3 regions of the Paenibacillus sp. FSL R5-0749 genome follow, and region 3 is predicted to be linked to each of the others. Evidence: predicted binding sites of a transcription regulator. Region 3 holds the regulator's gene; each other region holds the start of a gene.
What was found. The regulator Rex, encoded in region 3, represses fermentation and respiration genes when NADH is low (regulators of the CRP and FNR family bind a similar motif). The targets are predictions, from matches to a motif close to TTGTGAAATATTTCACAA.
Positions count from the first base shown of each region.

Region 1 (11,100 bases), 2.6 Mb from region 3:
TGTTCCTTCATATATGGAGCTGACGGGTCAAGGACCACAGGAGGCTGCTCGCAACAAGCGGTATGCTTTTCTACATGAAGTAGCTACCAAGTATAATGCCGCAAGCATCGCTTTGGCACATCATGCGGATGATCAGGCGGAGACAGTCATGCTTCATTTGCTTCGTGGAACCGGCTTGTCGGGACTCTCAGGAATTAAGTTTAAAAGGCGAGAAAAAAATGTGGAACTTATTCGTCCATGCCTTCGTATAAACAAGACAGACCTTGTAGAAGCTTGTAATACCCAGGGTTTTATGTATTTTAATGATGAAAGCAACACCCTGCGTAAATATCGGCGTAATGCCATTCGCTTGGATGTGCTTCCTTTTTTGGGGCAGTATAATGGACAACTCACGCCGTCATTGAATCGGCTTGCCGAAATTGTGGGTGATGAAGACGATTTCATGGAGCAGAGTGCATATGACACATACAGGTGTCTAGTGCAGGTGAACGGCGGAAGGCAAACCTTTGAGGTGCCTTCCTTCTTGAAGTTACATGTCGCTTTACAACGAAGGTTGATTAAACTAATATTGAATTATCTGCCTTTGGACAGTGATTTTGTCGACTTTACCCGTATAGAAACCATTCGACACAAGGTCATGGAGACCGATGTGACGACCTGGAGCCTGGATATAGGACAGACACTCGCCTGCACTCGGGAGTATAATCTGATTTCTTTCGGCATACGGACGGACGTACAGGATCAATCTTACGAGTATCGTCTTGCGCAATGGAGTGGAACTTATGAGCTTTCACTCACCCCAATTAATCGATATATTCGGTTGATGACGGTGAGTCCCGAGGACTATCATGTACCGGAATCGGCGGATCAAGCCGCGTTTGATGCGGATCAACTGCTTATGCCGCTGGTTGTGCGTTCACGGTTACCTGGAGATACCATGAAAGTAATGGGATTAAACGGAAGCAAAAAGGTGAAAAATATTTTCATCGATGAGAAAATCCCCCCATCTGTCCGTCCACGTATTCCTGTGGTATGTGATGGAGCAGGTCATATCATCTGGTTACCGGGTGTTCGACGGTCCAGTGTGGCTCCTGTCAGGGAGGGTACTTCCGCAATCCTGTACATGACTGTAGGCGATTCAGCGATTCAGGGGTAGTGGTTATGGTTCAGGTAAGGCTTTCATAGTATAACTTAGGAGGTTCGCACAGTTGCAGAACGACATTCAAGAAGTATTGATCAGTGAAGAAGAAATTCAGAGTAAAGTCAAGGAATTAGGTGCAACACTAAGTGCCGAATATGCAAACCGCAATCCTTTGGTCATTTGTGTGCTCAAGGGTGCGTTTATATTTATGGCTGATTTGGTTAAAAACATAACGGTACCTGTTGAAATGGATTTTATGGCGGTATCCAGTTACGGCGCTTCCACCAAGTCATCAGGTGTTGTCAAAATCATTAAGGATCTGGATGTGTCCGTTGAAGGACGGGAAGTTTTGATTGTCGAAGATATTATCGACAGCGGACTTACACTCAGCTATCTGATTGAACTGTTAGAAAACCGCGGTGCCGAATCGGTGCGTGTGGTTACGCTGTTCGACAAGCCTTCAGGCCGTAAAGTTGAGTTGGAAGCTCATTACACAGGCTTTGACATTCCTGACGCGTTCATCGTTGGTTACGGTTTGGATTTTGCGGAGAAGTACCGGAACCTGCCCTATATTGGGATTTTGAAGCCGGAAGTCTATAGTAGCTAATATCCTGCCCGACCCAAGCCTTGAGCTGTTCTTGGCTTCTGTTGAGAAGCCATGTCGGGCTATGTTAAAATAATTAAAGTGTCTCGAGAGGAGGTAGGGGATGAATCGGTTCATCCGGAATTCTGGTTTTTATTTGATTCTTTTTTTAGTTGTGGTGGGGATAGTCCAGTTCGTCAGCAATGGCGGCGAAGCCACCGATAATCCTAGATATGATCAGTTGCGTGCAGCGATCAAAGCCAACAATGTCTCTGAATTGACGGTTCAATTCAACGGTCAAACGTATCTCGTGACCGGTCAATACAAGAAGGCACCAGATGGCGCCAAATCAGAAAATTTCTCAACGTATATTCCTCCTACGGATGAGGCAATTAGTGAGCTTGTAGCTGCAAGTGAAACTAACAATTTCCAATATCATCAGGAGCCAATGAAAGGTGACAGCATCTGGTTGACGTTGCTGACTTCCTTTATCCCTTTGATCATTATGTTCCTGCTGTTCTTCTTCCTGTTTAATCAGGCTCAAGGCGGCGGCGGTAAAGTAATGAACTTTGGTAAAAGCCGTGCTCGTCTCTATAACGAAGAGAAGAAGCGGGTTACATTTGAAGATGTTGCGGGTGCTGACGAAGAGAAACAGGAGCTTGTTGAGGTTGTAGACTTCCTCAAGGACCCTCGTAAATTCGCAGCAGTAGGTGCACGGATTCCTAAGGGCGTATTGCTCGTAGGTCCTCCAGGTACAGGTAAAACGTTGCTCGCTCGTGCGGTAGCCGGTGAAGCGGGTGTACCATTCTTCAGTATTTCAGGTTCCGACTTCGTGGAAATGTTTGTCGGTGTCGGTGCATCACGTGTACGTGATTTGTTTGAAAATGCAAAGAAAAATGCGCCATGTATCATCTTTATCGATGAGATTGATGCTGTAGGACGTCAGCGTGGTGCTGGTCTTGGTGGTGGTCACGATGAGCGTGAGCAAACACTTAACCAGTTGCTCGTTGAAATGGACGGTTTCGGAGCTAACGAAGGTATTATCATCGTAGCTGCAACGAACCGTGCAGATATTTTGGACCCTGCCTTGCTGCGTCCAGGACGTTTTGACCGTCAAATTACGGTTGACCGCCCTGATGTAAAAGGTCGTGAAGCTGTCCTGAAAGTACATTCCCGTAATAAACCACTGACTAAAGACGTGAAGATGGATATTATCGCGAAACGTACAACAGGTTTCTCTGGTGCAGATTTGGAGAACCTCTTGAACGAAGCGGCATTGCTAGCAGCACGTCGTAATCGTAAAGATATTTCCATGAAAGAAGTTGACGAAGCGATTGACCGTGTCATCGTTGGTACGGAGAAGAAAAGCCGTGTCATCAGTGATCGTGAGAAACGAATCGTTGCTTATCACGAAGCAGGCCATACCATTGTAGGATACTTCCTGGAACATGCTGATATGGTACATAAAGTGACCATTATCCCGCGCGGACGTGCGGGTGGATATGTAATCATGTTGCCAAAAGAAGACCGTATGCTGGTTACCAAGCAGGAACTGTTGGATAAAGTAACCGGACTTCTCGGAGGTCGTGTAGCTGAAGAATTGTTCATCGGAGAGATTGGTACTGGTGCATACAGTGACTTCCAGCAAGCGACAGGTATTGTTCGCAGCATGGTTATGGAATACGGAATGAGTGAGAAATTGGGACCTATGCAATTCGGAAGTTCACAAGGACAGGTATTCCTTGGTCGGGATATCGGTCATGAACAGAATTACTCGGATTCCATTGCATATGAGATTGATCAGGAAATGCAACGCTTTATCAATGAATGTTATGAGAAATGTAAGGACTTGCTTGTTAAACATTCAAAAGAGATGCATCTGATCGCTCAAACTTTGCTTGAGGTAGAGACTTTGGAAATGGATCAGATCAAGCAATTGATCGAAACAGGTTCCTTAACTCCAAAAGCAGAGAACGACAATGATGGTGAAGGCACACCAACTGAAGGCGGAGAGCCAATCATCGACAACATCGGTGATGTGCGTGTCCGTATTCAAGGTAAAGATGAAACGCCTGAGCCACCAGCAGGAGATATTCCAAACGAGTCTCCGAATTTGGAAAAAGGTAATAACAATAACCCGGATGATGGCGGAACGAAGCCAACGTCTTAATGAATAATACATCTGGCTATGCCAGCAGGTGAAATCAGGAGAGCCCTTGGGCTCTCTTTTTTTGTCCATTATTTTAAAAGAGGATAGATACAGATAAACGGGAGTTAGATGGCGAACCAGTTAGCAAACAGGTGGTTAAGGTGCTGTACCGGGCCTTTTTCATTTATTGACAGAGTCGTGAACGTTGTGTAGATTAGTTGTTAAACCGCTTGTGATTCGTTTCTCAAGCGACATTAACGACTTAGGATGGCCCTACGAAACAGCGTATGACGCTGTCCCGATAAAGGAGAGGATCACAGGTGGAAGCTCTGGCTTTAGAGCGCAAGGCTGAGATGAACCGCGAGCTGCGTGAGCGGCTGATGGAATTGAAGAAGGAACGGAATGCCATTATTCTTGCCCATTATTATCAACGTGACGAGGTACAGGAGGTTGCTGACTTCCGTGGAGATTCGTTTTTGTTAGCCCAGAAGGCAGCACAAACCGATGCCGATGTAATTGTTTTCTGTGGTGTTCATTTTATGGGTGAAAGCGCTAAAATTCTGGCGCCGAACAAAACAGTTATTATTCCGGATGAACGTGCGGGCTGCCCGATGGCAGATATGGTGAACGTGGATGGACTACGCAAATTGAAAGCACAACACCCTAACGCCAAGGTGGTTACTTATATCAATTCCTCGGCTGAGATTAAGGCTGAGACTGACATCTGTTGTACTTCAGCGAATGCAGTTCGGGTTATTCAATCGGTGGATTCCGACGAGATTATCTGGGTACCTGATAAAAACCTGGGACATTACGTGCAGCAGCATACAGACAAAAAAATGATTATCTGGGAAGGTTACTGCAACACGCATGATATGCTCACAGTCAAGGATGTGGTGGAGATGAGAGCTAAGCATCCAAATGCAGAGTTTGTTGTTCATCCAGAGTGTCGCCCTGAAGTTGTGGAAATGGGTGATTTTGTGGGCAGCACAACAGCTATTCTGGAGTATTGCAAAAATTCATCAGCGAAGGAATTTATCGTAGGTACCGAAGATGGCACAGGATATCAGCTTCGTCTGGACAGTCCGGATAAACAGTTCCACTTTGCTACCAAGTTCCTCGTATGTCCCAATATGAAGGTGAACAACTTGAAGAAACTGGTGAAATGCCTGGAAACGATGAAGCCGCAGATCTACGTGCCACCGGCTGTTGCCGACAAAGCCAGAGAATCACTAGAGCGCATGTTGTTGGTAAAATAGGATGCGCTACTCTTGCTCCAAGACAGGTGAATAACATGATACCGCAATATTTAGTTGATTTTGATCTGTCTGCGCTACCCATGGTAGAGACGGATGTACTCGTTATAGGCTCAGGGATTGCTGGCTTGTTTACTGCTATTAAGGCCAGTGAACAACAACGTGTATTAATGATCACGAAGAAGTCATTACTTGAAAGTAACACCAGATATGCGCAGGGAGGAATCGCTGCGGTTATTGCTGAGGATGATTCACCTGCTTATCACTTGCAGGACACACTTGTTGCAGGAGCGGGTTTATGCCGCTCCGAGGCGGTAGAGGTATTGGTGAATGAGGGTCCGGACGGAGTGAAGGAACTGATTCGTCTGGGTACTTTGTTTGATCTGGAGAACGGCGAGTTGGCATTGACGCAGGAAGGTGCGCATAGCCACCGCCGTATTTTGCATGCCAACGGGGATGCCACGGGATATGAGATTGTACGTGCACTTGCTGTCGAAGTGAATGACCATCCCGGGATTGAAGTATGGGATGAGCATTTTGTTGTTGACCTGATTACAGAGCGAGGGGAATGCATTGGCGCACTGGTTCAAAAGGATGACGGATCGCAAGTGTTCGTGAAAGCACAGGCAACCGTTCTTTGCTCTGGCGGGGCAGGGCAACTATACCGATACACAACGAACCCGGATGTAGCTACTGCCGATGGTGTAGCAATGGCCTACCGGGCTGGGGCTATCGTGCGTGACATGGAATTTATCCAATTCCACCCCACCTCTCTTTGTTACCCGGGGGCCCCGCGTTTCCTTGTGTCAGAAGCCGTACGTGGTGAAGGAGCATATTTGCGCAATGTGAAGGGCGAACGTTTCATGGATCGTTATCATGTCCAGCTTGAACTGGCCCCACGCGATATCGTGGCAAGAGCGATTGTTAGTGAGATGGAGTCCACCAACAGTACGTTCGTGTATTTGGACATTACGCATGAACAGCCAGAGATGATCAAGCACCGGTTTCCTACCATATATGAGACTTGTATGCGTTATGGATTGGACATGACAACCGACTGGATTCCCGTTGCACCTGCTGCCCATTACATGATGGGTGGCGTGAAAACGGATTTAAGTGGAGAAAGCAGTATCTCCCGATTATTTGCTTGTGGCGAGGTATCTTCTACAGGAGTGCATGGAGCTAACCGACTGGCAAGCAACTCCTTATCAGAAGCGATTGTATTTGGTCGGAGAATTGTTGAGCGTATTCAATCTCTTCCTCCGCTTGGTTCATTACAAGGAAGAGCGGGTGCGCCTTCATCTGCGGGCATGAATAGCAAGATCAACAAGATCATGGAAGAGCAAAAGCCGGTATCCGAAAGACGCTTACGATTACAGAAAATGATGGTTCGTCAGGTAGGCTTGCGCCGGAAAGGTGAGGACCTGCGGAAGGCCATGGAGAAGCTGCAACAGGAATTGCAGTTTTTTGATCAGACACTTACTCATAAGGAAGAGTTGGAGTATGCCAATCTTCTGACCTGTGCCTGGTTAGTTACCGGTGGCGCATTACACCGCGAGGAGAGTCGGGGGGCTCACTATCGTGAGGATTTCCCGGTACGTGATGATATGGTGTGGCAGAAGCATAGTCTGCAGCAGCGAGAACAAGCGATTGTGGAGGAATTGATGTCATGATACTGAACGGATATAATGAAGGGCTTATCGAATCAATCAAAAACTGGCTTCGTGAAGATGTCGGTGCAGGTGACGTTACAACGAGTGTGACGATCCCAGCAGGCAACCAATCCAAGGCTATTATACACGCCAAAGACAATGGTATTATTGCAGGCATGACTGTGGCTGAACTTGTATTTCAGATCGTTGATCCTGATCTTGTTTTTACACCGAAGGTAACAGACGGAGACAAGGTTACCCACGGCACAATTTTGGCCGAGGTAGAGGGAAGTACACACTCGCTACTTACGGGGGAACGACTGGCACTCAACTTGCTGCAACGTATGTCCGGGATTGCTACGCGTACGCGTGCTTACGTTGATCTGCTGGATGGACTTGAGACCAGACTTGTGGATACACGTAAGACAACGCCGGGTCACCGATTACTTGAGAAATACGCAGTGCGCGTGGGTGGCGGAGCGAATCATCGATTTGGACTGTACGATGCCGTTATGATTAAGGATAACCACATCAAGGGTGCAGGCGGAATCACCGAGGCGGTACAGCGTGCGCGAACCGTTATTCCACATACGATGACGATTGAAGTGGAGACTGAAAATCTGGAGCAGGTGAGAGAAGCCTTGCAAGCCGGGGCAGATATCATTATGCTGGATAACATGCATCCAGAGCGGATGCGTGAAGCGGTTGAGCTTATTCGTGAACAGGCTCCTCATGTGAAGGTTGAAGCATCCGGTAACGTATCCCTCCAGACCATTCGTGGTATTGCTGAGAGTGGTGTGGATGTAATCTCGGTTGGCAGGTTAACCTATTCTTTTGAGAGCCTGGATATCAGCTTGGATTTAAATGAAAAGAAAGAGGGGTGAACCTCTTTGATTCTAGTTGTAGACGTGGGGAACAGCAATATGGTGCTCGGCGTATATCAAGGCCGGGAATTGCTGCACCACTTTCGTCTGAGTACATCCCGTCAGTCAACAGTGGATGAATACGGCGTATTGATTTATAATTTATTTCATATGTCGGGTATCAGGGCAAGTGACATCGAAGGTGTCATCATCTCATCTGTGGTTCCACCACTGGTGAATGTTATCGAAGCGATGTGTGAGAAATATGTAGGCAAAAAAGCTTTACTCGTCGGGCCCGGCATTAAAACCGGCTTGAACTTGCGATATGAGAACCCTCGTGAAGTGGGTGCAGATCGTATTGTTAATGCAGTAGCGGCCGTTGAGAAATATGGCGGCCCTCTCGTCGTGGTCGATTTCGGTACCGCAACGACCTTTGACTGTATTGACGAGAAAGGTCACTACCTGGGTGGAGCTATTGTACCTGGCATTCAGATCGCCACGGAAGCCCTCTATGAGCGGGCATCCAAGCTGCCTCGTATAGAGCTGGAGAAACCTAAAAAGGTCATTGGCCGTAATACTATTCATGCCATGCAAGCAGGTATTATATTTGGCTATGCAGGGCAGGTAGACGGTATTGTAGAACGCATTCGCGAAGAGATGGGTGCGAAACCCAGAGTTATCGCGACAGGTGGTCTCGCTACACTTATCGCAGAAGAAACCCGTAGTATAGAGGAAGTTGATCCGCTGCTTACGCTTGAAGGGCTGCGTATTATATATGAGCGGAACCGGGAAAGGTGAGCATAGAGACGGCATACAGCGGGCTGAGATTACAGCTTAAGTGTTGTGCCGTTTTTTCTGTGTTACGACTATTATGGCGATACGCCAAAGGAGGCTGAATGACTTGGAAAACAACAACAAGCATGACCGGTTAATTCGTGGTACAGCAATGAATGGAAAGGTAAGAGCCTTTGCTATCCAGACTACGGAACTGGTTGAGGAACTACGCAGAAGACATGATACGTTTCCCACGGCTACAGCTGCCATGGGGCGTACGGTTACAACTGCAGCCATTATGGGTGCAATGCTCAAAGGTGAAGAGAAGTTAACGGTACAAGTCAACGGCGATGGTCCAATTGGACAGATTGTAGCCGATGCCAATGCCAAAGGCGAAGTACGAGGATATGTTTCTAATCCACATGTACATCTGCCAAGCAACAGTGTGGGGAAACTGGACGTTGCCGGTGCGGTTGGAACGGAAGGTTTCATTAACATAACGAAAGACCTGGGATTGAAAGAGCCATATCGTGGCAGTGTACCTATTATTTCAGGAGAACTGGGTGAAGACTTCACGTACTATTTTGCTCAATCGGAGCAAACACCTTCTGCTGTAGGCGTTGGCGTGCTCGTTGATACGGATAATTCTGTTATTGTCGCAGGCGGATTCATTATGCAGCTGTTGCCGGGATTGACAGATCAAGAGATCACGGCGATCGAAAATGCTATTAGTGCATTGCCGCCAGTGACGACTTTACTGGAGCAGGGGCTTGAATTGGAAGAGTTGCTTCGCCGATTGTTGCCAGATGTACAAGTAATGGAAGGATTGGATATTCATTTTAGCTGTGAGTGTTCACGTGAGCGGGTAGAGAAGACGCTAATCAGCCTGGGCCAAACGGAGATGGAACAATTAATTGAAGAAGAGGGCCAAGCTGAAGTAGTTTGCCAATTCTGTAATGAAGCTTATGACTTTAATAAAGAACAACTTGAGACCATCCTAGAGCAAGCCAAGAACTGATCTATGCGGGGACGGGATGCGGAATGACAAGACAGGAAAAAGGGTTGTGGACGGCTGTCATTGTCTTGACGCTGGGCATGTTGGTCATGGGTACGGTGATGGCTATGCATGGTCTCAGACAGGACAAAGACGAGGCAGATGCATCCCATGATGCCAATACGGAAGAAGGAAGCACCGTAGCGACGATCAACGGAGAAGTTATCACGGATAAAGAGTGGACCGATGCGCTGAAAAGACGTTACGGCAGTGAGTTATTACTCCAGATGTTAAACCGTAAAGCGGTATATGCCGAAGCAATTGAACGCAAGCTGATCGTCACTCCCCAAGAGATTGCAAGGGAGCTCGCGGCCGCGATGGATGGGTACGATTCGGAGAAAGCGTATTATGACGAAATGAAGTCTCAATTGGGCCTGTCGAAACAGGAGCTTGAATTGGAAGCCGGCTACAGGCTGCTGTTGGAGAAAATCGCAACGATCGGCATACAGATCAAGGATGCAGATATTGAGCATTACTGGACTGAACACCGTGAGGACTACGTTTCCCCCGAGAAATATGACTTGTCCATTATCGTAGTGAAGGAAGAAGAGGAAGCCGATTCCTTACTGGATGCGTTGGAGAAGGGGGAAGACTTTGAAGAAGCTGCCCGCAGGCAATCGACAGACAGCTTCTCTCGTGATGCTGGTGGCAGGCTGGGCTGGATTGAGCGGAATGATCCATTCCAGTCCGAAGAAATTCTTCAACTCGCTGCCGGACTGGATATAGGTAATATTGGTGGTCCAGTTCAAGTGGAAGAGGGCTATGCGATTATCAGACTCAATGATAAAGAAGAACAACAGGTGCAATCGGCCGAAGAGGTCCGTGAGGAGATTCGAATGCAGCTGGCTCTGAGTCAGGCGGATCCCTTGCCACAGGTCGAACAAATGCTGCGTAACAAGTATGAAGCCGTAATCCTGTCCGAGATTCCTGCCTCCTGAAATTTTATGGGAATATGGTCTCGCTCTGCAGCATCTTGATAAAAATACTCTGTCTGCGGTCTTAGGGCCGAAGGCAGAGTATTTTTTTGAGTACTCATATTGACAATGAGGGTTAACGTTGATAAGATGAAAATAATAAATACCTACTCGTTTACTCGGATATAAAAGCTTTACTTTTGAACAAAGAAACTTACGGAAACCTTCACCCTGTCTTGAAATATTAGCAGTAAGGGATGGGAGCAGCAGGATTTCCGCAGTTCTTCTATAACATCCCAGAGGCTATCGGCCGCACAAGTATAGTTAACAGGACTCAAGTTTTATTCATCCACTAAGGAGGGCATTCATATGGCTAAAGTAGTTAATAACGTAACAGAACTCATCGGAGGTACTCCGCTTGTTCGTCTGAACCGTATCGTACCTGAAGGCAGTGCTGAAGTATTCGTGAAGCTGGAGTATCAGAATCCAGGTTCAAGCGTGAAAGACCGTATCGCAATTAGCATTGTGGAAGAAGCGGAAAAAGAAGGCAAGTTGAAACCAGGTGATACCATTATCGAAGCAACAAGTGGTAACACGGGAATTGGACTCGCGATGGTGGCTGCAGCCAAAGGCTACAAGTCCGTTATTGTAATGCCTGAGACCATGAGCTTGGAGCGTCGCAACTTGCTTCGTGCGTACGGTGCTGAGCTTGTG
Region 1 covers NZ_CP152005.1:66,235-77,334, forward strand. Annotated here, with positions in the region: gene tilS (tRNA lysidine(34) synthetase TilS) at 1-1,156, shown strand, start outside; gene hpt (hypoxanthine phosphoribosyltransferase) at 1,209-1,748, shown strand; gene ftsH (ATP-dependent zinc metalloprotease FtsH) at 1,849-3,894, shown strand; gene nadA (quinolinate synthase NadA) at 4,194-5,132, shown strand; gene nadB (L-aspartate oxidase) at 5,168-6,802, shown strand; gene nadC (carboxylating nicotinate-nucleotide diphosphorylase) at 6,799-7,665, shown strand; gene MKY85_RS00345 (type III pantothenate kinase) at 7,672-8,442, shown strand; gene hslO (Hsp33 family molecular chaperone HslO) at 8,516-9,436, shown strand; gene MKY85_RS00355 (peptidyl-prolyl cis-trans isomerase) at 9,460-10,410, shown strand; gene cysK (cysteine synthase A) at 10,756-11,100, shown strand, end outside.
Region 1: a site for Rex is predicted at 4,104-4,121, ahead of nadA (quinolinate synthase NadA). Genes of this name have one in related genera too.

Region 2 (11,100 bases), 180 kb from region 3:
TGGTAAAAAAACAGCTGTTTTATACAGACCTTTCAGCCTTTTCACATTGGCAATCAGTAGCGAAAACAGGACGATTAGAGGTACCTGAATCAGTACCGAAAATCCGATGAAAAAGCCGTTATTCCGTGTGGAAATCCAAAATCGTTCATCGGTCAGTGCCTTCACATAGTTGGATAAGCCCACAAAACGTGGCTCAGCGGAAACCCCATTCCAACTCGTCAGACTGTAATATAAGGAGCTGCCAATAGGATATAGAAAGAACATGATAAACAGAATCAGGGCTGGCATTACAAACAGCGTATAGATTAACGGGCTGCGGAGTGAAGTATTCATGGTCAGCCTCCTTAAGTCACTTCAACGGTCGCAGTTTCAACTTGGATTGATTTATTCCACTGAAGCGTTTGCTTCCTCCTGTACCTTTTGCAGTTCTTCTGCCATTTTCTCTGGCGTAGTCTGCCCACCGATCAACTTCTGAATCTGCAGATTACTGATCTCTGTCGTCACATCAGCCTGAACGAGTGCATCAAATGCCGGGAACGACATCTTGGACGCATTAAGCACGGCCACAATTTCTTTCATCAAATCATCGGTAATGCTATCGGTTAACACTTTTTCATCCAGCTTCATGGCAGGCAATACACCATCTTCCACAAGGCCGCGAACCTGCATATCTTCATTGTAGAAATTTTTGATAAAAGCCTTTACGGCTTCCAGCTTCTGCGGATCATCCGCCACGGCTGCCGAGAATCCATATCCATTGTTCACATCCCGCATCAAGGACGTCTGATCACCTGCTCCGTTCTCTACCGGAGGCATATTAAAGAATCCAACCTTGCCAATGAGCGATTCCCCGCTTTGGCCTTCCTTGAACACAGATGATTTCCATGTTCCGTCATACATTAATACCGCTTCTCCGCTGGTAAATTGCGTGGTGTATTCGGCATATTCGAAGCCCAGTTCACCTTTTTTGAAATAACCCTTATCAACCCATTCCTTATGTTTGGCAAAACCTTGGACAACACCCGGATCAGTCCACTTCGCTTCACCTGTTGCAAACTTTGCGGTAATCTCCGGCCCGGCATAGCGGGACCACAGGTGGTTGGTTAACATAAGAGGAACCCAGCCTGCCTTGGATGCAGAAGCAAGCGGCACTTTGCCATCAGCCTTAATCTCGGCCAACATGTTGTCCAGTTCAGCCATGGTCGTTGGAGCTTTCCATCCTTTTTGTTCAAAGTACTCTTTATTATAGAAAAAACCTTCGCCCGAACCGCCAATCGGCAGTCCATACACTTTGTCTTCATACGTAAATGGCTCAAGGGATGTAAACTGGTCCTGGATGCCCAACTCTTGAAGGATTGGAGTCAGATCAAGCAGCATACCTTCCTTGGCATACACTTTGGAATCCGGACTGCCGAACAGTTCAAATATATCCGGCGGGTTACCTGCCGCCATCTCCCCGCGAAGCTTCTCTTTGCGATTCACGTCGGATTCGACACCATCCAGCGTAAAGGTCAGATTGGGTATCTCACCCTCCACTTTGTCCACAACGTCCTGCAGAATGGCCAATCGTTTCTGTTTGTCAGCCCCCACCTGCGTGTGGCGAAGGAGCATCTCAACCGGTTCCTTACTTGTCTCCTCCACAGGTGTATTGCCTGCGCCTTGCTGTGGCTCGTTACTTGAGCTTGCACATCCCGCCAAAGTCCATGAAGTGATAAGCAATAATGAAAGCAGCAATGTCATTCTTTTTTTCATCGGGTTGACCCTCCTCAAGATATTGAGCATTTGGCTTTACACTCTGATTATAAAAAGCCGGAGCTTACATCGTAAGGATGACAATTCATCAATGGAGGGATAAAATCCTTCACTGGACAAAAAACAGCCCCTGCGAAGTATATTCGCAAGGGCTGCTTGGCTCTTGGTTTTTACGTTATATATAAAGGTATATCACTTATCGGAACAAGCTATGCCAGCCGTTTCCTGGCGACCTTGTTCGATTAGGCGATACGCCCGCTCCACTTCTTCTTCACTTGGTGAAGGAACGCCATCCAGTGGATATATTTTGCCGAGTGCTTCCCATTTGTAGATCCCCATCTGATGGTATGGAAGAATTTCGAACTTCTCGACGCCATTTAATGTTCCAATAAACCGTCCGAGGTTAAGCAGATCCTCTTCCTCGTTATGAATGCCAGGCACATACACGTGGCGTATCCACATTTTCCGACCTTGCTCCGATAACCACTTGGCCGTTTTCAACGTTCTCTCGTTCGACTTGCCTGTCAGCTTGATATGTTTCTCATCATCAATATGCTTGAGATCCAGCAGAACCAGGTCTGTGTGATCCAGCAGATCGTGAATCCGTTCCGGTTCGTTAAATCCGTTGCTGTCCAGTGTCGTATGCAATCCCCAGCGACGTTTCACTTCTTTGAAAATTTCAGCTACGAAGTGAGCCTGCAACGTTGGTTCTCCGCCAGATATCGTGAGTCCGCCTCCGGAGCTGCGGTAATAGGATAGATATGGCTCAATCTCAGCCAGTACCTCCTCTAGCGTCATTTCTTTTCCACCATCCAGCGCCCATGTATCAGGGTTATGGCAGTACTGACATTTGAGTAGACATCCTTGCATAAAAAGCACGAAGCGGATGCCTGGGCCGTCAACCGTCCCGAAAGTTTCGAGTGAATGAATATGTCCGTTAACCATGCTGCCTCTTCCTTTCTGTATCCGCATCCGCTGTGCGTTTAATATGAGTTGGAATGTCTTGCTCTAGCGGTCTTCTACTTGCATATTACTTACATCGAGCCATGGAACGTACGGTTGATGACATCCAACTGTTGTTCACGAGTCAGTTTAATGAAGTTAACCGCATATCCGGATACCCGTACAGTCAGTTGCGGATAGTTTTCCGGGTGATCCATCGCATCAATCAGTTGCTGACGATCAAATACGTTAACGTTCAGATGATGAGCGTTTTGACCAAAGTAGCCATCCATCATCGCAGTGAGATTGGATTTACGTGTAGTCTCCTCTTTACCCAATGCTTTTGGCACGATGGAGAAGGTATTGGAAATCCCGTCAAGACTGTGTTCATAAGGCAATTTGGCTACAGAGCCAAGGGAAGCCAGGGCACCTTTTTTGTCACGACCATGCATTGGGTTCGCACCTGGAGCAAATGGTTCACCTGCTTTACGACCGTCCGGTGTAGTCCCTGTTTTCTTACCGTATACCACGTTGGAAGTGATCGTCAGAACGGATTGTGTTGGTATTGCGTTACGGTATGCTTTGTGCTTACGAATCATGCCCATGAAGCTCTCAACCAGTTCAACAGCAATGCTGTCCACGCTATCTTCATTGTTACCGTAACAAGGGAAGTCGCCTTCGATTTCGAAATCAACAGCGATGCCTTGTTCGTTACGGATTGGTTTTACTTTGGCATATTTGATGGCACTCAGTGAATCTGCTGTAACCGAGAGACCCGCAATACCACAAGCCATCGTACGTACAATGTCACGGTCATGCAATGCCATTTCGATACGCTCATAGCTGTATTTATCGTGCATGTAGTGAATGACGTTGAGGGTGTTCATATACAGCTTCGCGAGCCACTCCATCATTGGTTTGAAGCGTTTCATGACTTCATTGTAATCCAGCACTTCACTGGTAATGGCAGGATACTCCGGTCCAACCTGTGCTCCGGATTTCTCGTCACGACCACCGTTGATCGCATACAGGAGAGCTTTTGCCAAGTTGGCACGAGCGCCGAAGAATTGCATTTGTTTCCCGATCTTCATCGCCGATACACAGCAAGCAATACCGTAATCGTCACCATAGATTGGACGCATCAGGTCATCATTTTCATACTGGATTGAGCTGGTTTCAATGGATACTTTGCTGCAATAATCTTTGAAAGCTTCTGGAAGTTTCGTTGACCAGAGAACAGTCAAGTTCGGTTCTGGTGCAGGACCCAGGTTGTGCAGGGTATGCAGGAAACGGAAGCTGTTTTTGGTTACACGTGTTTCACCATTCACAGACATACCACCGATGGACTCGGTCACCCATGTTGGATCTCCACTGAACAGTTCGTTGTAATCCGGTGTGCGCAAGAATTTGACAATCCGCAGTTTCATTACGAAATGGTCCACCAATTCCTGAGCCTGTTCTTCGGACAGAATGCCTTCTTGCAGGTCACGTTGAATGTAGATATCCAGGAAAGAAGATACACGTCCCAGTGACATCGCAGCACCGTTTTGTTCTTTGATCGCAGCGAGGTAACCGAAGTACAACCATTGGAATGCTTCTTTTGCTGTAGTCGCTGGCAAGGAAATATCGAACCCGTGCATATCACCCAATTGTTTCAATTCTTGCAATGCACGAATCTGTTCAGACAATTCTTCCCGCAGACGAATGACATCTTCATCGATAACATCAACTTCGAGTGCGTTCAATTCACCTTTTTTGTTACGAATCAGGAAGTCTACTCCGTACAAAGCTACACGACGATAGTCTCCGATGATCCGGCCACGGCCGTAAGCATCTGGCAGACCTGTAATAATCCCTGCTTTACGCGCTGCACGCATATCGGAAGTATAAGCATCGAATACACCCTGGTTATGTGTTTTGCGAATATTTGTAAATATATCAATGACGCCTTGAGGCAATTCGAAGCCATATGCTTCACATGCATCAATCATCATCCGGATTCCGCCTGTTGGTTGAATGGAACGTCTGAACGGAGCATCGGTCTGAACGCCGACAATCTGTTCTTTGGATTGATCCAGATAACCTGGTTGGTGAGACACAATAGTCGCTGGTGTGTTCACATCAACATCAAGTACACCGCCGTTATCCCGTTCTTTTTTGGTCAGATCAGATACGATCTCCCACAATTCTTTGGTATTCTGGGTTGCACCTGCTAGGAATGCTTCATCACCGTAATACGGAGTCAAGTTGTGTGCCAGAAAATCATTCACATCTACGGATTTGGTCCATGTTCCTTTGGTAAAGTTTCTCCAGCCTGTTTGTTGTTTGACATCTTTTTCAATCACCGACATCTTAATCCCTCCACTAATTTGGATTTCTGGACACATAACATCTTGCTTCATTCGTAGCATTGTGTGCCCAGAGCCGCGATTAATGTGAATTGTTTCACATAAACCGGATCATGTTCTCTCTACTTGGGAACCGGAACCGCGGGATGAATGTTTTTCTTACATTTTCAGTATACGTCTTGAGGCTTTCATCATCTGTGATTTTTGTCACAAAGTCAGTGAACTAACTCACTCCACCTGCGCTGTGTCCCATTGAACCCCCTTTAGATTCACACTTAGCCACTGCGCGGGCAGAACAACCTTCCAATCGCTGCTCACTATTTAAATTTACTGAAAAAGCGAATGAACATTAGGTGGTGTACACTGGCCACTGCAAGTAGAGAACAACCTTCCGATCGCTGTTACCCCCGGATTTTTTTTCACTTTTTCAAAGGTGAAAATCCGTTGATAAAGGCGAACGCTCCGCTTCTTCAGGTTTTTTCTCTCCTCTCCGTTATCGTGTACATGTGTAGTTCAACTGATAAAACAACAAAGTTCATAATTTATTTTAAAGACGCATGCTTCGCTTTTTAGGTTTGTTCTGCCCCTCTGTTGTTGTGTAAAGGGAATAGTTCAAACGGCCACATCACGGATTCCGTGTAACCTCTAAAAAGACGGCAATCGGGGCTCCCCTCTCGGGGAACCCTGATCTTTTTTTGCCGCAAGGCACGCTTCGTTCTAGATTTGCTATTCAAACTTTCCGTAGAAAGCGTTGCGGTATACATCAGCCAGTTCAGTTACCAGCGGCAACTTCGGATTGGCGGTTGTGCATTGGTCTTCGAAGGCACGGTCTGCCAGATAATCTACATGTGCTTCGAAGTCTTTGGCATCAAATCCGATTTCTTGGAACGATTCTTCAATGCCCAATGTTTTGTTCAGTTTGCGAATGGCATTGATCAGACTGGTTACGCCTTCTTCTGTCGTACGTGCAGGCAATCCTAGAATCCGGGCAATTTCGGCATACCGCTCATCCGCTACAAAGTGCGAATATTTCGGGAACGATGCAAATTTGGTCGGTTTTTTCGCGTTGTAACGAATAACGTGCGGCATCAGAATCGCATTGGTGCGTCCGTGTGCGGTGTGGTACTGACCGCCCCATTTGTGCGCCAAGCTGTGGTTAATGCCCAGGAATGCGTTGGCAAAAGCCATACCGGCAATGGTGGAAGCATTATGCATTTTCTCACGTGCCAGTTTGTCACCTTGCAATGCCGATTGCTCCAGGTATTGGAATACCAGTTGAATCGCTTTGATCGCAAGGCCATCCGTGTAATCATTCGCCATGACGGATACATATGCTTCGATGGCGTGAGTCAGTACGTCCATACCTGTATCTGCAACGGCTGTTCTAGGCAGAGAGTATACAAACTCCGGATCGACAATTGCTACGTCTGGTGTCAGCTCATAGTCGGCCAATGGATATTTGGTATTCCCTTGATTTTTATCTGTGATAACCGCGAACGATGTTACTTCAGAACCTGTACCGGATGTCGTTGGAATCGCTACAAATTTCGCTTTTACGCCGAGACGTGGATATTTGTAGATCCGTTTGCGGATATCCATGAATTTTTGTTTCAGATCGTTAAAGTCCGTGTCCGGATATTCATAGAACAACCACATGGCTTTCGCAGCATCCATCGGTGATCCCCCGCCGAGTGCGATAATGCAGTCTGGCTGGAAGCGGCGCATCATTTCGGTTCCGCGATCTACCGTTGTTGTGGATGGATCTGGCTCTACATCGGAGAATACTTCGATTGCTACTGGCATTTGGCGTTGACGCAGATAATGTTCTACCTTTTCCACATATCCCAGTTTCACCATCATGGCATCCGTAATAATCGCCACACGTGTGATGTCAGGCATTTTGGCAAGATACTGCGTTGCCCCTTTTTCGAAGTAGACTTTGTTCGGCACTTTGAACCATTGCATATTCACGGTACGGCGAGCCACCCTTTTCACATTGATTAAGTTCACAGCGGTTACGTTGGAAGAAGTCGAGTTACGTCCATATGATCCGCATCCCAGTGTCAATGATGGCATATTCGTGTTGTAGATATCCCCGATGGCACCATGTGTAGATGGTGAATTCACAATGATCCGTCCAGTTTGCAGACGATCTGCGAATTTGCCAATCACTTCTTCATTTGTGGAGTGGATCACCGAGGAGTGCCCCATGCCGCCAAAAGCAACCACTTCTGCTGCACGTTCAATGCCCTCTGCTGCAGTTTTGACTTTGTAACAAGCCAGTACCGGACTTAATTTCTCTGCCGACAATGGGAATTTGGTACCTACCCCTTCAATCTCGGCTACAAGAATTTTGGTGCCTGCAGGAACTTCAATACCGCACAACTTCGCAATGCTCACCGCAGATTGACCCACAATCGCTGGATTCACTGCACATTTCTCGGCGTTAATTGCACCTGCTGTCAATTTTGCTGCTTCATCTTTGTTAACAAAGTAACAGCCATTCGCGATCATTTTTTTCTTCACTTGATCGAAGATCGGTTCTTCAATGATGACCGCTTGCTCGGATGCACAGATCATGCCGTTGTCGAAAGACTTGGACAGGATCAAATCCGTCACTGCCTGATTGATATCCGCGCTTTTCTCGATAAAGCAAGGAACGTTACCCGGTCCTACGCCCAGTGCAGGTTTACCACAGCTGTACGCTGCACGTACCATGCCGGATCCGCCTGTTGCCAGAATGAGAGCCACATCATTGTGATTCATCAGTTCGTTCGTACGATCCATGGAAGGATCATCAATCCATTGGATACAATCCGCTGGAGCACCATGCTTCACCGCTGCATCGCGCAGGATTTTGGCAGCTTCGCGGCTACAATTCTGTGCAGATGGGTGGAAACCAAAGATAATCGGGTTACGCGTCTTGATGGAGATCAGTGCTTTAAACATCGTTGTTGATGTTGGATTCGTGACGGGTGTAATCCCCATAATAATACCGACCGGCTCCGCGATTTTCTGGAAGCTCTCATACTCGTTATCTTCAATTACACCTACGGTTTTGTCATACTTGATGCTGTGGTAGACATATTCTGTTGCAAATATATTTTTGGTGATTTTATCCTCATATACTCCGCGGCCTGTTTCTTCTACGGCCATCTTGGCGAGCATCATGTGTTTATCCAGACCCGCAAGCGCCATCGCTTGCACAATCCGGTCAATCTGCATCTGATCCATCTTCATGAATGCGGCGTGTGCTTTATTCGCTTTGTCGATTAACGTTTGAATATACTGACCTGCTGTCGGTTCTTTTGCTGGGGCGACTTCGTTCTTTACAGCCATCTCCCTCATCCTCCTAAAGGTTCGTATTGGTTTGTCTCTCTTCTTTACATTCACATCGTAACATGACCATAAACTTAATTATGTGATTTTTTTCACAAAGTATAACAAATTTAATTTAAGTTTTGTAGTGTCCTTCATCCAACCATTTTCACTTTCTATTTAAAGTATAGGGCTGTAAAAATCATGCTCTCCAATAAAAGTGAATTTAATCACAATGTTTGAAATTTCGTCATTTTTGCCCCCTTTCCTTCCCCCTCAAACGGTAAGATTAGGTATATACTGAACTTAAAAATTGAACCACCGCAATTTGTACCGTCCTTCCTCCCGGCCGAGATGACCCTGATCAGGACGGCAACGGTTTGCGGCAAACCTCGGAGGCTACTGCAAGCTACAGGAGTCCATCCGACGGACACAAAGGGGAGATAGACTTATGTTAGAACTAACAACTGTACTGGAAAAACGCGGCAATACGAACTGTTTCTCGGAAGCGAATTTCAACCATCTGCTGGTTACCATGAAAGATAGAACCTATCCGGAAGGTACACATCTGTACTGGGAAGGAGACGTCTCTGACAAACTTTATTATATGAAACGGGGCCGTGCCCAGATCACCAAATCCACGGATGAAGGCAAGGAACTAATCATGTACATGTATCAGTCCGGTGATATGATTGGGCAGGCTGATCCCTTCTTCGGCTCGAAACACACCTTCTCAGCGGAAGTACTGGAGGATAGTGAGATCGGTGTACTGGAGCATAAGGACCTGGAGATGCTAATCTGCCAGCATTGTGACTTCGCGATCGACTTTATGAAATGGATGGGCATCCACCACCGGTTGACACAGACGAAGTTCCGGGATCTCATGTTATATGGCAAACCAGGTGCGCTTTGCTCCACCCTCATTCGATTGTCGAATTCGTATGGTGAGCCTCATGGAGAGCATGTCATTATTCATAAAAAAATTACCCACACGGACCTGTCCAATATGATTGGAGCTACCCGTGAAAGTGTAAACCGCATGTTAAGCGATCTGCGCAAGAAAGATGCGATCGAATATGACAATGGCATGATCGTCATCAAAGATCTGAAGATGCTGCAAGGGATCTGTCACTGTGAACTTTGCCCGAACGAGATCTGTCGTATTTAATAATTGACTATGCTAATCGAATGTTGCTTTAATTTTAATGAAAAAAGCCCAGTTCTCCTAAATAGAGATTGGGCTTCTTGGTATGCTTAGGATGCATTGGTCAATTCAAGCTTCACCGCATCACGTGGATTCAATTTCATGTCCAAACCATTTTCCATTAGTTCTTTGTCATTCACCATAATGACCCACCGCTCATTCATGCGGGGTGTGACATTCTCGACGGAAACGACGAATTTGTTATTCTCTGACATTCTTACAATTCCGCTGGACTTCAACACATCGCGAACGGTACACTCTTGAACGTAGACTCCGGCATATTGACGATTGAGGGTTGGCATAATGTTTCCACCGCTCACCTTGAGTAACGTTGTCTGATATGCAACGCCATCCCCCCCACTGTCAGCGGCTTTCACGTAAATGATCACTTCATCTTTGGCATGAAGCTCCATGTCCCAATCTTCCTGTTCAATGTCCTTGCCATTCAATTTGACAGCCCAGCTAAGCGAAGAATCCAGAGAAACTTCACCAACGGATTGTATCCGTTTGCCATCTGCCGTAAAATCAACCAGTCCGCTATTGAGTAATGCCTTTTTGAGTGTCAAACCTTCGCTAAAATCTCGCTTAATGGACTTGGTTGCATCAGGCAAAAACGTACTGCCATCTACAGCCACTGTAATCGTATTCGCTGTTTCTGTCTCTTTGACAATTGGCTGTTCAGAAGGCTGTGTCTCACTACAACCAGCCAAGATCGCCAGTAAGAGCAAACATACACCTATGTAACCGGGGATTTTCTTCATCATGTAGGTAACACCACCCTGCGTAAAATCATTCACCCTGTTGTCCATAACCTCTATTATGGCACAACCTTCAGCAAAAAAAAGTGTCAAAGCCGTTACTTTTAAGGGAGTGCCTCTCCAAATAAGGCTTGTACAAGAAAGAGAGCCTGCACACAGGCTCTCCAATCTGAATCATTTTCTCGATTTCATTGGTTCTGCTGTTACTGGACACTAGCCTGCATGTATGTCCGTCCTCCATCTCCATCTTTCAGATATGGATTAAGTCCGAAGAACTGTTCTTCAGACACATATACACCTGTCAGCAATCGCCCTTCAAGCAAGCCTCCGTCCACCTGCACGCAACATGAAGGTGCGTCTACATACTCCTGATATAACGGAATCTGCCCATATGGTTGATGTATCTTGAACACCTTGCCTTGCTCATGCAAAGGCCGTTCAGAGAAATAGGTAGGCACAATATAACGGGCAATGACATCCAGTTCCTGAACGCTATAGAAGGCGTCATCCCCAAGCCAAGGTGCAAACATTCGAATCTTCTCATATTGAGACCAGACAACCGCCTGAATCAGCATTTCTGCGTGAACCAACCGACCTTCTCCGATATCCAGAAGCAACTGCTTTTCATCGATTGTTTCTTCCATCTGAGACATCGTTAAATCAGGTTGTCTCAGTTCACATCCGATACACTTCCAGCCCCTGGACGTTTGAATCCATTTTTGCAGCACAGCCGGAGCTAATCTCGGGCCATCGCTGTTCACAGAATGTGTATTCACTT
Region 2 covers NZ_CP152005.1:4,436,824-4,447,923, forward strand. Annotated here, with positions in the region: gene MKY85_RS19765 (sugar ABC transporter permease) at 1-333, opposite strand, end outside; gene MKY85_RS19770 (extracellular solute-binding protein) at 385-1,752, opposite strand; gene pflA (pyruvate formate-lyase-activating protein) at 1,945-2,697, opposite strand; gene pflB (formate C-acetyltransferase) at 2,787-5,045, opposite strand; gene adhE (bifunctional acetaldehyde-CoA/alcohol dehydrogenase) at 5,769-8,381, opposite strand; gene MKY85_RS19790 (Crp/Fnr family transcriptional regulator) at 8,812-9,528, shown strand; gene MKY85_RS19795 (hypothetical protein) at 9,615-10,328, opposite strand; gene MKY85_RS19800 (hypothetical protein) at 10,526-11,100, opposite strand, start outside.
Region 2: a site for Rex is predicted at 8,462-8,479, ahead of adhE (bifunctional acetaldehyde-CoA/alcohol dehydrogenase). Genes of this name have one in related genera too.

Region 3 (11,100 bases):
ACTGATGCAGGCATCAAATGGCCCAATGATCTGATGATTGATGGACGCAAGGTATGTGGCATATTGCTTGAATCCACGGTGGAAGATCATGAAGTCAGATACTGTATTGCAGGTATAGGCGTTGATGTGAATTTTGATCCCGAGGATTATCCGGAAGATCTGACAGCTATAGCTACTTCACTCAAGATGGAGACGGGGCAACCTGTTGATCGTACCAAGCTCACGGCTGCCATTTTAACCGAGCTGGAACAGTTATATTTTTTGTATCAAAAAGAAGGATTCGGTGTGATCTCAGCTCTATGGGAGGCCTTGTCCGTATCGATAAATCGAGAGATTACAGTGACGAATCCTCAGGGTGTTATTGAAGGGACAGCAATCGGTCTGGCCCCTTCAGGAGCACTCCTTGTGGAAAAACACGATGGAGAACAAGTACACGTCATCTCTGGTGAGATTTCCTGGAAATCGTAAACAATATGTCGAATTTTACTGGGAAAATGAACATAAGACGTGAAGTTTGAGCAGAACTTTGGTATACTGTCTTCGTGAGGCGATATCGGCTAATGCAGACCGAATTGCACTCCCGTAACAGTAACCTTTGTTCTGCTTTGATGTGTTTGATGTAAGCAGATCGCAGTGCAAGAATGAAATACGTTTAAGTGAGTTGTTGGATTCTGCTCTGAGCCGAAGAGGACCGAGACAGAAGGGACGATCGCAAGTGACTCTTTTTTGACTTTTCGGGACTTTTTAGTGGAAAACTAAAAGGTTTTTTTGTTGCGTTTTATTTGAAAAGAAGAAAGGAGCCATGAGAGAAAATGGCAAACAAACAAGCGATGAATATTGTGAAAATGAAAAAATATAAGCAGGATGGCGTGCCGCTTACGATGATCACGGCTTACGATTATCCTACAGCGCTCCTCGCAGAGGAAGCAGGAATTGATCTGATTCTAGTTGGTGATTCACTCGGCAATGTAGTGCTGGGTTATAACTCAACACTTCCGGTGACCATCGACGATATGGTGTACCATACACGTTCCGTCGTACGCGGGGCTGAGAAGACGTTTATCGTGGCTGATATGCCTTTTATGACTTATCATGGTAGCGTGGATGAGACGCTTAAGGGTGTACGTCGACTGATGCAAGAGGGGCATGCCCATGCGGTTAAGATGGAAGGCGGGGTGGAGATTGCGGACACCGTCAGAGCCGTTGTGCAAGCAGGTGTGCCTGTTCTTGGACATATCGGGCTGACACCTCAATCGGTCAATCAAATTGGTGGATATCGCATTCAGGGCAAGGATGCAGCGGATGCGAAACGTTTGATGGACGAAGCCAAAGCCTTGGAAGCTGCTGGTGCATTTGGCATCGTGCTTGAACTGGTTACGGAAGAAGTTGCACGGGCGATCTCGGAGGAACTGTCGATCCCTACCATTGGGATTGGTGCAGGACGGGGCTGTGACGGACAGGTACTGGTATTCCACGATGTGGTTCAATACGCCTCCCCGTATACGCCAAAACGTTTTGTCAAAACCTATGGAGATGTGGGTACATTAATCAGAACCAGCATCGAAGCTTACGTGAAAGAAGTTAAAGATCGTTCGTTCCCGGCCGAAGAGCATGTATTTAATGCTGCGGATGGTGTTCTGGATCAATTGTATGGACAACGCAAGGAAAAGGTGGGAAGTAACTCATGAAAGTATTACGGACAATCGCAGAGTTAAGACAGGAGCTAAGCTTGAAGCGTCAAGCGATTCGATCCAATGCGTCCGTTGTAGGTCTGGTACCGACAATGGGGTATCTACATCAAGGTCATGCAAGCTTGATGCAAGCAGCCAGACAACAGAGCGATATCGTGGTATTAAGTATATTCGTTAATCCAATTCAATTTGGTCCTAATGAAGATTTTGACAGCTATCCGCGGGATGAAGCCAGAGATGTGGAAACAGCACGCTCACAAGGAGTGGATATCGTATTTATTCCCTCAGTTGAAGAGATGTATCCACAGGCAACGCAGACAATGGTATCTGTGTCAAAATTGACTGAGCGCTTATGTGGCGCTTCCAGACCAGGACATTTTAACGGAGTAACGACGGTAGTTTCGAAGCTTTTCAACATCGTACAGCCACAGCGTGCTTTTTTTGGTATGAAAGACGCTCAGCAGGTTGCGGTTATTCAACAGATGGTGAATGATTTGAATATGCCTGTAGAAATTGTTCCCTGTCCGATTGTTCGCGAAGAGGATGGTCTTGCTCTTAGTTCACGTAATGTCTATCTTAGCTCGGAGCAGCGTACACAGGCATTAATTCTGTCGAAAGCACTGCGCACAGCCCAGGAAGCTGTAGATACAGGGATAGCTAGGAACGCCGCAGATATCCGTCGTATTCTGCGCGAGCAGATTGCAACCTCATCGCTTGCAGTGATCGACTATGCTGAGATTCAGGCTTTTCCAAGTCTGGAGCCGCTCGCAGATCAGGAAGAAGTTCAAGGACGTGACGATCTGCTCATTGCACTTGCGGTGAAATTCGGAAAAACAAGATTGATTGACAATATAAGGTTGCAAAAATCGGAGGTGCTGTCCCATGTTTAGAACACTCATGAAATCCAAAATTCACCGGGCTACGGTAACGGAAGCCAACTTGAACTATGTGGGTAGCATTACCATAGATGAAGACTTGATGGAAACATCCGACTTGATGGAAAACGAGAAAGTGCAGATTGTGAACAACAACAATGGTGCACGTCTGGAAACTTATGTGATTCCAGGACCGCGCGGAAGCGGGGTCATCTGTCTAAACGGCGCAGCTGCTCGTCTGGTGCAGCCTGGAGACAATGTCATTATCATTTCTTATGCCATGATGTCGCAAGAAGAGGCAAATACTCACAAACCAACCGTTGTGTTTGTAGATGGACAGAATAAACCTGTACAAACCATGAAGCAGGAAGTTCACGCAACAATTATGTAATCGACTGGTAAGGAGAATGAAATCGGCCCTTGAAGCAAAAAATGATTACAGGTCACTGCACTAATCCATTTTTTCAAGGGTGGGGATGCAACGATGTTCCAGCATGTTTTCGCAGAAATGAACGACATGTTAGATGAAATTATCAAGAGCTATCCTTCCGCTGAAGGTCTGAACAAACAAGAATTGCTGCAAAAGTGGAACTTGCTTAAGCGGATGAGTGACGGAATGTTGGATGAATGGCTGATGTTTGAAGAAAAGATGAGCCAGGTGAGGGAACGGGAGATGGATAAGCCTGCGTCCCTTGAACCGGAACAGGAAGCTGTCACCGCTCTGCCTGAACTCCATCTGGAATGTTTCAGTCGAGGACAAGGGTATTTCAAATTACAGATGTATCCGCAGGCGATTTTGCAGTTCTCCCGGGTTGTGACCGACCATCCGGAGAGTGCATTAACTCGTTTTTACTTGGCACTCGCATATCTGAATCTGGAACAAATCGCTGAAGCCGGGACACATTTGCAGCAGATCATGTATCTTAAGGGCTCACCTCGCTTGAAAGGGCTTGTATGTAACGCTCTGGGCTGTATTCAAGCCAAGCTTGCGAACCCGGAGGCTGCATGTTCCCTCTTTGCACAGGCCCTTCAGTATGACCCGACATTGACCGAACCGCTGTACAACATGGAAGCTTGCAGGTTGAACAGGGGAAAATTGCAATATGCTAATCAGCTGACGACCCTTCATTAAGCGGGAATTCGGCGACAAAAAAAACGGTGTTCCCTCCTTTGGCATAGCGGCGGGGACACCGCTTTTTTGTCAGTTAATTTTCAAATCCCCTTTTTTTTGCTATGCTGTAACATAGACTGGAATGGAAGGGACCGTATATTGCAATGAAATTTGCCGTATTGGATTTCGAAACAACCGGCACGCAGTCCGACGGTGAGATTATACAAGCCGGACTTGCCATCATAGATCATGACTTCAGCATAACTCAAATATATAGTTCTTATGTGAACCCTGGTGTCCCGATTCCCCCGTTTATCTCGGGGCTAACGGGTATTACCGATGAAGATGTGGCGGACGCTCCATCACTCGAAGAGATGATGATGGAGATGGTTCCGCTGCTTAACGATGTGGTGCTTGTTGGACACAACGTCGCTTTTGATTTTCACTTTTTGCAGAATGCTCTTGACCGTTGCGGTTATCTGCCGTTCACTGGCCGTATTCTGGATACCATTGATTTTCTGAAGATTACGTTCCCATCACTGGGTTCTTATCAACTCGGTTATGTGTCTTCTGAATTTGGATTTCAACATGATCGCCCTCACCAGGCCGACAGTGACGCACTGGCGACAGCCTATGTGCTGCTCAAGTGTCTGGATGAGTTAAAGGAATTACCGCTCATAACGATTCAACGGCTCAGTGACCTGTTCGCACCAGAGGACAGTGACTTGGGTTGGTTCTTGGACGGGATGCGCAGTGAGAAGGAAGCAGAGCCGATTCAGGATCTGGACGGACATACCTATTATCGGCAGCTTGCTCTTAATGTAAGTGATTGGACCGATATTGGTGCACCACGTGATGAGCGGGAAGGTAACCCCCTCGATGGTGTAAGCTTCGAACAGTTTATGGACCAGGTTCGGGAGAACCTGAAGGATACGCTGGATCATTACGAAGAGCGTGAAGCGCAGACCCAGATGTTCAGCAGTGTAAGGCAAGCCTTGGATGAAGAGAAACATCTCTTGATCGAAGCTGGAACAGGTACCGGTAAATCTCTGGGTTATCTGCTGCCAGCGATATACGAAAGTGTGAAACAAGAACAGAAAGTCATGGTCAGCACGCATACGATCAATTTGCAGGAGCAATTGAGAGAGCGAGATATTCCGATGCTGACCCAAGTGGTTCCGTTTCCGTTTAAGGCTGCTGTCTTCAAAGGACGTGGACATTACCTGTGCCTGCGCAAATTTGAACACAAAATCAATAAACGTGAATTCGCCACGCCCAAAGAGGATTATTTCACAGCCGCTCAGATGATCGTGTGGCTCACACAGACTGAAACTGGAGATGATGAGGAGCTTAACCTTAGCGGACGCGGAGGCGACTTCTGGGAGACGGTACAGAGCGAATCCGAGTCCTGTCTGGGAAGATCCTGCCCATGGTTCCGCAAATGTTTCTATCATCGCGCCAAACATGAGGCCGGGTTGTCTGATATCGTAATAACCAATCACTCCAAATTGTTTACGGATGTCAAAGCAGCACATCAGTTGTTGCCAGCCTATGAGAGTCTTGTGATCGATGAGGCCCATCATCTGGAAGATGTAGCGGGTAAACATCTTGGAATGCATATGAAATATTTCACGTTGGTTCATACCCTGACCCGTCTGTTTAAAGACAGTCGTAATGGACAACTGCCTATGCTTCGTTCGCAGTTATCCGGGCATGAAAATTCGGTGCAATGGGGCTCCATGGTAGATCAGATGTTCCCGCTAGCTGTCGAGGTTAAGGAACTGTGGGATCGTATGAGCGATGCCCTGTTCGGTCTTTTGCCTGAACGAAGTGATGCTTCACCGGGAGAGACAGGGCAATTTTCCCTGCGCCTGAAGGCATCTCAGAAACCTGCGAAATGGCAGGAGTTGCAGGATCTGGAGAACCAGATCTATGTGACTCTGGGCGATTTGGTTCGCAAAGGGGACAAATTGCTGCTTGAGGTGAAAGAGGATCAGGATGATTATCAATCGGATAGTCTGATTACGGACATTACAGGACTGCTGAAAGATCTGACCACATTGAAGGAGAATCTGCGATTCTTCATGCGTATGGATGATGCCAAAACGGTGTACTGGATGGAAGCCAGCGGTCAGTTCCGCAGTAAATCTCTTCAACTGTACGCCGTACCTGTCGATGTCAGTGCACAACTGAAGGATTTGTTCTTTGATAAAAAGAAAAGTGTTGTGCTTACATCGGCTACGCTCTCTGTAGATAAGTCATTCCAGTTCATGATTGAGCAGCTTGGCTTACAGGAAGCCTCTGAAAATAATCGGCTGTTAACGTCGATGCTGCCATCACCTTTTAATTATCGCGATCAGGCACTTCTAGTGATTCCGCGTGATTTCCCGAGTGTGAAAGGCAGTGTGGGTGATGCGCACTTTGTCAATATGCTGGTGCAATCACTCGCAGAGACCGCAATTGCCACCCGTGGACGCATGATGGTTCTGTTTACTTCATACAAGATGCTGCGCCAGGTCTATGATCCGCTGAAGGAGGCACTGTCAGGTAACGACATCTCGTTGTTGGGCCAAGGTGTGGACAGTGGAAGCCGCTCCAAGCTGACTCGCAGGTTCCAAGATGCCAAAGCTACGGTACTTCTGGGTACAAGCAGCTTCTGGGAGGGTGTAGATATCCCGGGAGAAGCCCTGACCTGTCTCGCTATTGTGCGCCTGCCTTTCCAGCCGCCGAATCATCCGTTGGTGGAAGCCAAGAGTGAATTGCTCCAGGAGCAAAAGAAAAATCCATTCATGAAACTGTCTGTGCCGCAAGCGGTCATTCGTTTCAAGCAAGGATTTGGCCGATTGGTGCGAACAGCGAAGGACAGAGGTATTGTCATTGTTTATGATACACGTGTGATCGAAGCGTACTATGGCAAATTCTTTTTATATTCATTACCTGGTCCCAAAATGGAGCATATGCTCACGGAGCAGATGGTTCCCCGAATTACCGAGTGGCTAGAAAAACCTGTTAATGAACAAGGATAATGGTTAACTTTGTTCGTTATATCATTGCATGACACTATCGTTTGGCGTTAAACTTTATTAGATATTTCCGTATCCGATTAAAGCAGTTGCACGTAAGAACTTATAACCTAAATTACAAAGAGCATTCTGTATAAAATGTCACGTCTATCTTTGAGTTTATACAGAATGCTCATCTTTTCATCTACTATTTTATCGTGGCATTGGTAAGGGGGAGCAAGAATGAAATCGGATAAAATTTCGGAAGCGGTGGTACGACGTCTGCCTGTATACTTGCGCTATTTGAACGAGTTGCATCAGCGTGAGGTGGCTACTGTTTCTTCTCAAGAGCTTGGACAGAGGCTGGATCTGAATCCGGCCCAAATTCGAAAAGACCTGGCTTACTTCGGTGATTTTGGTCGTAAAGGGATCGGGTATGATGTATCCTATTTGATCGAGAAAATTCGTCACATTCTCAAAATTGATCAGCAAATTAATGTAGCTCTGGTAGGTGCGGGTAACCTCGGACAGGCCTTGTCCAACTACAACGCATATCTGAAAGACAACATGAAGATTGTTGCTGTATTCGATGCATATGGACCGAAGATTGGTAGTCAAATCAACAGTTTGACGGTAAAACCAATGAATGAATTGACGGAAGCGGTTAAGACGGATAACATCCGCATCGGGATTATTACAGTTCCGGATACGGAAGCTCAAAATGTAGCCGATCAACTTATTGAATCGGGAATCGAAGCGATTCTTAATTTTGCACCAACCATTCTAAAAACACCGCCACATATCCGCATTCACCATGCTGACTTTACAACGGATCTGCTTAGTTTGGCCTATTACTTGGAGACTGGAAAGGACGACGAGGAAGATGACAACAAATAGATGGGTAATTCACAACGGCAAATTTGCCGTTAATGAAGGCACGACATGGAACGTGGTTCATGGATACATGGTTGTCGAGAATGACAAGATTGTGCATATTGGTGAGACATTGCCGGATGGAGACGAAAATTGTACCAAAGTGGATGGAAAAGGATTGTTCTTCCTGCCGGGTCTGATCAATACGCATGGTCATGCAGCGATGTCGTTGCTCAGAGGACACGGGGACGATCTTGCGTTACAAGTATGGTTGCAGGAAAAAATGTGGCCGATGGAAGCAAAAATGACTTCACAAGACGTATATTGGGGAACTTCGCTATCCGTGCTTGAAATGTTGAAAGGCGGAACTACAGCTTTCCTGGATATGTATGATCACATGGATCAGGTTGCCAAAGTTGTGGAACAATCCGGCGTTAGAGCAGCACTGGCACGTGGTGTAATCGGGTTGTGCTCGGAAGAAGAGCAATTGCGGAAGCTGGAGGAGTCGGCAGCGTTTGCGCGTGAGTGGAATGGACAGGCAGATGGCCGCATCACAACCGTAATCTCGCCACACGCACCATATACATGCCCTCCTGACTACATAGAGAAGCTTGTACAGGTCGCAAATGATCTTAACCTTCCTCTGCATACACATATGTCGGAAACGCTTCGTGAAGTGGAGCAGAACGTTACAGACTATGGACTGCGTCCTGTGGCACATCTGGAGAAACTGGGCTTTTTCTCCCGTCCATCCCTGGTAGCACATGCGGTGCATCTAAATGATGAAGAGATTGAAATTTTGGCCCGCCATGATGTGGCTGTATCGCATAACCCGGGAAGTAACCTGAAACTCGCTTCCGGTGTTGCGCGGGTACCTGCGTTACTGAAAGCGGGAGTTACCGTATCACTCGGAACCGACGGACCGGCAAGCAACAACAACCTGGATATGTTTGAAGAAATGAGACTGGCTGCATTGATCCACAAAGGTGTGTCTGGTGATCCGACTGCCGTGCCAGCGGGCGAAGCGTTACTACTCGGAACTTCGTATGGTGCTAAATCCATCTTCCTGAACAATACCGGAGCGCTTCAGGTAGGCATGAAGGCTGATTTCATCGCCTTGGACATTGAACAGGCACACTTCTACCCACATACAGACCTGATCTCGCATACGATCTATTCAGCCTCTGCCAAAGATGTGGAGCACGTATGGGTAGATGGGAAACAAGTGGTTAAACATGGCGAATGTCTGACGCTGGATGAAGAGCGCATTTTGCGTGAGTCTCAATTGGCATTTGATGGTTTGCTTGCTCGTTAATTGCATTGCGGAGCATCATAAGGAAAGGAAGTTCGGCTTTTGAAGAAAAAAAAGAAGTGGATATGGATTTCGCTGCTTGCACTGGTTCTGATTCTGTTTGGACTTCAGCGTTATTACGTGTATGTCACACAGGACCAGCGTAAGGAAGAAGCGCTCGCCATACAGGCAGCACAGGAGCAACTGGGCATTACATCTTATGATGAATTGCGTAAGTACATCTGGGGAGATAAAGAAGGCTCTGACAACATCTACTGGACCCTGCTCGGCAAAAACAAGGATAACCAGGATGTTATGGTCTGGGTTAAATTCGATGCAAACAATCAACCTGCTACAGGTGCTAACGCTATACACAGTGAACTGCTGCAGAATGGCATGTCCGAAGCACAGATACGCAATCGCTTTAGTTCCGAAGTTCCAGCCGGTGAGATTAAACGAATCATGCCCGGAGTTGTGAATGGAATATATGTGTGGCAAGTGTATTATAAAGACGGTACGCATAACCACTATCGGTTTTATCGTTTTAGCAATGGAGAACAGGTAGACTTGGTTTACACACTCCCGAACAGCTAGAACAAATAGAGTAACTTAGCTAGAGAATCATAGAAGTGAAAGAACCGGCAGACGGATATCCGACTGAACCGGTTCTTTGTGTTGCCTGTGAACAGTTTTGATTTAAATAGTTAAAATTAATAATTTATTCATATTTTCGCCTTCGAAATTGTATATACGATGTGATATACTCAGTTATGTACTCAAAGTTACATTCATAACAAATAAACCTGTCGAAATTCTCGCAGGAGTCAATGTGCACATATTCGTATATACCAATAGGCCAGTAAGTTAGGCCAAAATCTGGGAGGGGTAATTCACTTGAAGCTAAAAGTATTGCCTATTGCTTTAACTGCCGTCATTTCAGCCGTTGTGTTGTTTGGAGGTTGGTTTGTGTATCGTCAGGTGGCTCTGCAGAATCCGATTGAAAAGATGGTTACCCAGTACGATGGAGTCAATGACGTTCAATTAACTATTAACCGCAATGACGTACAATTGAAACTGGATCTGCAACCTGATGTTGATTTGGGCAGACTGGTACAATATATTCACAAAGAAGGACAGACCTTGATTGGAACTCGCTCATTAAAGTTGGATGTTGTAGATCATTCCAGTGAAGCACTGGAAAGCTGGTGGGGTGATGCGATGTTTACCGTAGCTCAGGCGATGGAGAACAAACAGTACACCGAGATCACACCAACATTGTCCAAGATGGCTACGAATGGAATAAAGGTAAATACAGCGATGGATGACAACAATGTATATGTTAGTCTCAGAGATGGAGATGCCAGCAAGTTTATTATTCTGCCGCGTGTGCCCGGTCAGATAGGAGTGTGGCCTAATGCCTAAGTGGACCAAAGAAATTGCCATTGGATTTGTCCCCGTGTTGATTATTTTTCTTGCTTTTACTGGTGTTAATATTGTTCCGATTCTAATTGCAGCGGTGTTTGTTGGAGCTTTGTTGTTCATGATGCAAATGCGTGGCGGGATTACCGTAGGCGCTGCACAGGAGCGTAAACGGAAGAAAAAAGGTCCTTCCAAGCTTACTTTTGAAGAAATTGGTGGTCAGGACAGTGCCAAGCAAGAATTGCGTGAAGCACTGGACTTTCTCATCAAACATGAAGAAATTCGCAAGTTCGGGATTCGCCCGTTAAAAGGGATCTTGCTGACAGGCCCTCCAGGGACAGGGAAAACGTTGATGGCCAAAGCGGCTGCGCATTACACCGATTCTGTTTTCGTTGCTGCATCGGGCAGTGAGTTTGTGGAAATGTATGTTGGTGTTGGTGCCAGCAGAATTCGGGATTTGTTCAAGGATGCGAGAACCCGTGCCACCAAGGAAAATAAAGAAAATGCTATTATATTTATCGATGAGATCGATGTCATCGGGGGGAAACGTGAAGGTGGACAACAGCGGGAGTATGATCAGACGCTGAACCAGCTCTTGACGGAAATGGATGGAATTTATTCTTCCGATACCCCAAGAATACTGGTTATTGCTGCAACAAACCGCAAGGAAATGCTGGATAGCGCCCTGACACGTCCAGGACGTTTTGACCGCCACATTCAAGTGGACTTGCCTGACAAGAAGGGTAGAAAGCATATTCTGGAATTGCATGCGGTGAATAAACCTCTGATGAAGGAAGTGAATCTGGAGAAGACTGCGGAAGAATCGTATGGTTTCTCC
Region 3 covers NZ_CP152005.1:4,255,596-4,266,695, reverse strand. Annotated here, with positions in the region: gene MKY85_RS18890 (biotin--[acetyl-CoA-carboxylase] ligase) at 1-468, shown strand, start outside; gene panB (3-methyl-2-oxobutanoate hydroxymethyltransferase) at 813-1,688, shown strand; gene panC (pantoate--beta-alanine ligase) at 1,685-2,581, shown strand; gene panD (aspartate 1-decarboxylase) at 2,574-2,957, shown strand; gene MKY85_RS18870 (hypothetical protein) at 3,051-3,698, shown strand; gene dinG (ATP-dependent DNA helicase DinG) at 3,842-6,703, shown strand; gene MKY85_RS18860 (redox-sensing transcriptional repressor Rex) at 6,923-7,576, shown strand; gene MKY85_RS18855 (amidohydrolase) at 7,563-8,867, shown strand; gene MKY85_RS18850 (DUF5590 domain-containing protein) at 8,907-9,437, shown strand; gene MKY85_RS18845 (hypothetical protein) at 9,738-10,265, shown strand; gene MKY85_RS18840 (AAA family ATPase) at 10,258-11,100, shown strand, end outside.